DNA from 2 places in the Streptomyces sp. NPDC001222 genome. Region 2 is predicted to be linked to the other one. Evidence: riboswitches for the same ligand, from Rfam matches in the RefSeq annotation. Region 2 holds a riboswitch; the other holds the start of a gene.
What was found. Region 2 has a riboswitch for glycine ahead of gcvT (glycine cleavage system aminomethyltransferase GcvT). Riboswitches for the same ligand answer to the same signal wherever they lie in the genome.
Positions count from the first base shown of each region.

Region 1: linked by a shared signal. The riboswitch ahead of gcvP (aminomethyl-transferring glycine dehydrogenase) and the one ahead of gcvT (glycine cleavage system aminomethyltransferase GcvT) in region 2 are both predicted to bind glycine.

Region 1 is NZ_JBIAXT010000013.1:188,093-190,477, forward strand. It holds gene gcvP (aminomethyl-transferring glycine dehydrogenase) at 1-1,326, opposite strand, end outside; glycine riboswitch at 1,504-1,599, opposite strand; gene ACFY2Z_RS20070 (PRC-barrel domain-containing protein) at 1,714-2,085, shown strand; gene ACFY2Z_RS20075 (DNA polymerase IV) at 2,007-2,385, opposite strand, start outside.
Region 2 is NZ_JBIAXT010000010.1:161,650-164,034, forward strand. It holds gene ACFY2Z_RS16585 (enhanced serine sensitivity protein SseB) at 1-86, opposite strand, end outside; gene ACFY2Z_RS16590 (AAA family ATPase) at 205-888, opposite strand; glycine riboswitch at 1,060-1,170, shown strand; gene gcvT (glycine cleavage system aminomethyltransferase GcvT) at 1,356-2,385, shown strand, end outside.

The DNA of each region.
Region 1 (2,385 bases), on a different contig from region 2:
GGCAGTCAGCTGGGCCCGCCCGGTCGTCTCGTCACAGGCGATCGAGACGTGGTCGGCGTCGACGAGGTGCAGGTTCACACCGCGCTCGCGGGCGGCGGTGACGACCGCGTCGGCCCGGCCGGGCACCCGCACGGTGAGGGTGTCGAAGTAGGAACCGTGGACGACCTCGACCCCGCCGGCGGTGAGCCCGGCGGCCAGGATCGCGGCGTACCGGTGCGTGCGCTGCGCGATGGTGCGCAGGCCCTCGGGCCCGTGGTAGACGGCGTACATCCCGGCCATCACCGCGAGCAGCACCTGGGCGGTGCAGATGTTGCTGGTCGCCTTCTCACGGCGGATGTGCTGCTCACGCGTCTGCAGCGCCAGCCGGTACGCCTTGTGTCCGTCCGCGTCCACGGAGACACCCACGAGCCGACCCGGCAGGCTGCGGGCGAACTTCTCGTGCACGGCCATGTAGCCGGCGTGCGGGCCGCCGAAGCCCATCGGCACGCCGAAGCGCTGGGTGGTGCCGACGGCGATGTCGGCGCCCAGCTCGCCGGGGGAGGTCAGCAGCGTGAGCGCGAGCAGGTCGGCGGCGACGGTGACCAGCGCGCCCAGCTCATGGGCCTGCTCGATGACCGGCTTGATGTCGCGTACGGCACCGGAGGCGCCGGGGTACTGGATCAGTACGCCGTTGATCTCGCGCTCGGCGACCTCGGCCGGGATGCCGTCGCTGAGGTCGGCGACGACGACCTCGACCCCGGTGGGCTCGGCACGGGTCTCGATCACGGCGATGGTCTGCGGCAGCGCGTCCGCGTCGACCAGGAACAGGCCCTTCTTGTTCTTGCCCATGCGCCGGGACAGCGCCATCGCCTCGGCGGCGGCCGTGCCCTCGTCGAGCAGAGAGGCCCCGGAGGTCGGCAGGCCGGTGAGGTCGGCAACCGTGGTCTGGAAGTTCAGCAGCGCCTCCAGCCGGCCCTGCGAGATCTCCGGCTGGTAGGGGGTGTACGCGGTGTACCAGGCCGGGTTCTCCATCACGTTCCGGAGGATCACCGGGGGCGTGAAGGTGCCGTAGTACCCGAGACCGATCATGGAGGCGAGGACCTGGTTGCGGTCGGCGAGCGAGCGCAGCTCGGCCAGCACCTCGGCCTCGGTGCGTGCACCCGGCAGGTCCAGGGCGTCGGCGTTCTTGATCACGTCCGGGACCGCGGCGGCCGTGAGCTCGTCGAGCGAGCCGTAGCCGACGTGCGCGAGCATCTTGGCCCGCGCCTCCTGGTCGGGCCCGATGTGGCGCTGCTCGAAGGGCGTACCCTGCTCGAGCTCGGAGAGCGGAATGCGATGGGCGGTCATTGCGGAGGCCTCCTGGTCTGACGCGACCTTCGAGGGGTACCTCGGCGTGGGTACCCCGGCGGCCTCCCCCTCTGTCATCTCGACCTGAGAGCTTCACCGGTCCGCCCGAAGGCGCTCCGGTTTTCACCGTCGGTGAGAGCGGATGCCGTCGACACCCGCCCTGCTTTCCAGAGTGACCTCGTCCGTGCGGTACGTGTGCCTGAGAGTTTCCGGGGAGGGTTTGCTCCTTCGGCGCCTCCGGATCCCTCCGAAGAGCTCTCCCGCACGGGGTCGACAGCCGCTTGCCAGCCTACCAGCGGGGACAACAAGACAACCTTCGAGTGGCCGCCGTGCTGAATGTGCTCTTTTGTAGTGCTGACGGATGTGTTGCGACCAGTTGGAGGGACCGTGCAGACCGAGATCGATCCGCGGAATCTGATCGGCCGCAAGGCGTTCGACCGCAATGGGGTCAAGATCGGCACGATCGACGAGATCTATCTCGACGACGCGACCGGGGTGCCGGAGTGGGCGGCCATACGAACGGGTCTGTTCAGCAGGGACGCGTTCGTGCCGCTGGAACCCAGCCGGCTGGTCGAGGGCTCGCTCTACGTGCCCTTCGAACGTGCGCTGATCAAGGAGGCACCCGACTTCGGGGTCGGGCGGCACCTCTCCCCCGAGCAGGAGCTGCAGCTCTACCACCACTACGGGCTCGACGTGGCCCCGCCGCCCCCGCCGCCGGACCGCGACTTCGGGCGGCTGGCGAAGCCCGACGGGGCCTGAGGGCGAGCACTGTCCTCGGCGGCCTGCGAGCTCTCTTCGGCAGCCTGGGGACCCTTTTCGGCAGCCTCGGGTCTTCGGGACACCAGGGGCAGCGGATCCGCCGGCTCCAGCCGGGGGTCGTCGGTGCGGAACGTGCGCACGCGCCCCGGCCCCGAGTCGGGCGTCTCGAACCGTATCGTCACCCTGCCCAGCCCACTGCCCTGCACCCAGCCGTGCCCGTGGTCGATGTGCCGCACGTCCTGCCCCGCGCGCCAGACAGGCTCGGCCGGTGCCTGAGACGTCTCGCCGACAGGCTCGGCG
Region 2 (2,385 bases):
TCCAGTTCGTTGCCCGGCCATCCGCCGTGCGGATGGGGGTGTGTCTGTGCGGGGAAGTCCGCGGGAAGATCCGCCGGGAAGTCCATCTGCCACCGCCTGCGAAAGAGCTGAGAAACCACTGCTGAGGACCGAAAGGCTAACGGGTGCGGGGGGTGTGTTCGCGGGGTCGGTCCACGACGTCCGCCTCCGCCCCCGGCGCCCGTCTCAGTCCGCGAAGTCGATCCGGTGCAGGACGTCCGCCGCCTCCCGGTCCAGGAGGACCACCGAGCCGCAGCCGTCGGGGACGGTTCCCCCTGCGACGGAGCCCAGCAGGCGCCGGGTGGCCCGGCGGTGCCTGAGGAACGCGTACCGCGAGACGCCCCGGCCGCGCTCGCGCTGACCGTCCAGGGCCGTGTCCGCGGTGACGTCGAGCACGAGCAGATGGAGGGCGCCGCCGCGGCGGCGGGCCGCGCGGGCCAGCCAGGCGCGCACCCAGGTCTGCGTACCGCAGTCGTGGACGACGACCCCGGTGCGGGCGCGCAGGGCGCGGCGCAGGCCGGCGTAGTGGGCGAGGCGGACGAGGGGGCGGTAGACCGCGTACGGCAGAAAGCGGGACAGCCGCTCGTCCCAGCGGTCCCGGACGTCCTGGGAGTCGATCCGCGCACCCCGCACCGCCCGGCGCATGAGGGTGGACTTGCCGCTGCCGGGCAGCCCGGTGATCACGACGACGTCGCCCGCCCGGAAGGTGAGCCCCCGGGGGCCCCGGCCCGCCCGGTCTCGTAGATCACGGACCCGGGTGCCCGCCGCCGCCCGCGGTTCATCGCGGGCCCGACGGGCCGGGGATCCGGGCTGGGCGGGCACCGCGATGCCCGAGATCGTCGCGTACGCCGTCGTCCTGTCCACCGTGATCGTCCTCCCCTGGGGGTCAGGAAGTCCCGTCCCCGTCGAGTGTAAAGAGAAGGTAATGAGCGGTGTCTCGTGGTCGCGTCGCCGTAGCGCCACAAGCCGGTCACGGATACGGCCCTGCCATGATCGGACAAGGCGTGCAATGATGTGCCCGCCAACTGCATACCGGCCGCTTGAATCCGCGCGGGAGAGTTCCGGGTCCGTACGTCGCCGTACGTCCGCCCGGGCGCCGAAGGAGCAAGTCCCTCCCTTGAATCTCTCAGGCCCCGATACCGCGCGGGCGAGGCACATCTGGAAAGCGGGCCGCTTCAGGTGGCTCCACCCAAGGTGCAAGCCGTGACGACCCGCCCCGCGGGGTCATGGCGAACCTCTCAGGTTCCGATGACAGATGGGGAGGAAACGACCTCGCCCTCCCCCTGCGCCCGGCTTCGTTCGCGCGCCGGGACCCCATCGCCCTGGGAGCACAACCGATGAGCAGTAGCAGCCCCCTGCGCCGTACCGCGCTCGATGCCCTGCATCGTTCGCTGGGCGCGACGATGACCGACTTCGCCGGCTGGGACATGCCCCTGCGGTACGGCTCCGAGCGCGACGAGCACCTCGCGGTCCGGACGAAGGCGGGCCTCTTCGACCTCTCGCACATGGGCGAGATCACGGTGACCGGCCCGGACGCGGCCCGGCTGCTCGACCACGCGCTGGTCGGCAACATCGGCTCGGTCGGCGTCGGCCGTGCCCGCTACACCATGATCTGCCAGGCGGACGGCGGCATCCTCGACGACCTGATCGTGTACCGGCTCGGCGAGCGGGAGTACATGGTCGTCGCCAACGCCTCCAACGCCCAGGTGGTGCTGGACGCGCTCGTGGAGCGGTCCGCCGGCTTCGACGCCGAGGTGCGCGACGACCGCGACGCCTACGCGCTGATCGCCGTCCAGGGCCCCGAGTCCCCCGGCATCCTGAAGTCCCTCACCGACGCCGACCTGGACGGCCTGAAGTACTACGCGGGCCTGCCCGGCACGGTCGCGGGCGTCCCGGCGCTGATCGCCCGCACCGGCTACACCGGCGAGGACGGCTTCGAGCTGTTCGTCGCCCCCGAGCACGCCGAGAAGCTGTGGCAGGCGCTGACCGAGGCGGGGGCGCCGGTCGGCCTGATCCCCTGCGGTCTGTCCTGCCGGGACACCCTGCGCCTGGAAGCGGGCATGCCGCTGTACGGGCACGAGCTGACCACCTCCCTGACCCCCTTCGACGCCGGTCTCGGCCGGGTCGTGAAGTTCGAGAAGGAGGGCGACTTCGTGGGGCGCGCGGCGCTCCACGAGGCCGCCGAGCGCGCCGCGCAGAACCCGCCGCGCGTCCTGGTCGGCCTGGTCGCCGAGGGCCGGCGGGTGCCGCGGGCCGGGTACGCCGTCGTCTCCGGCGGCGAGGTGATCGGCGAGGTCACCTCCGGCGCGCCCTCCCCCACGCTGGGCCGGCCGATCGCGATGGCGTACGTCGACGCCGCGCACTCCG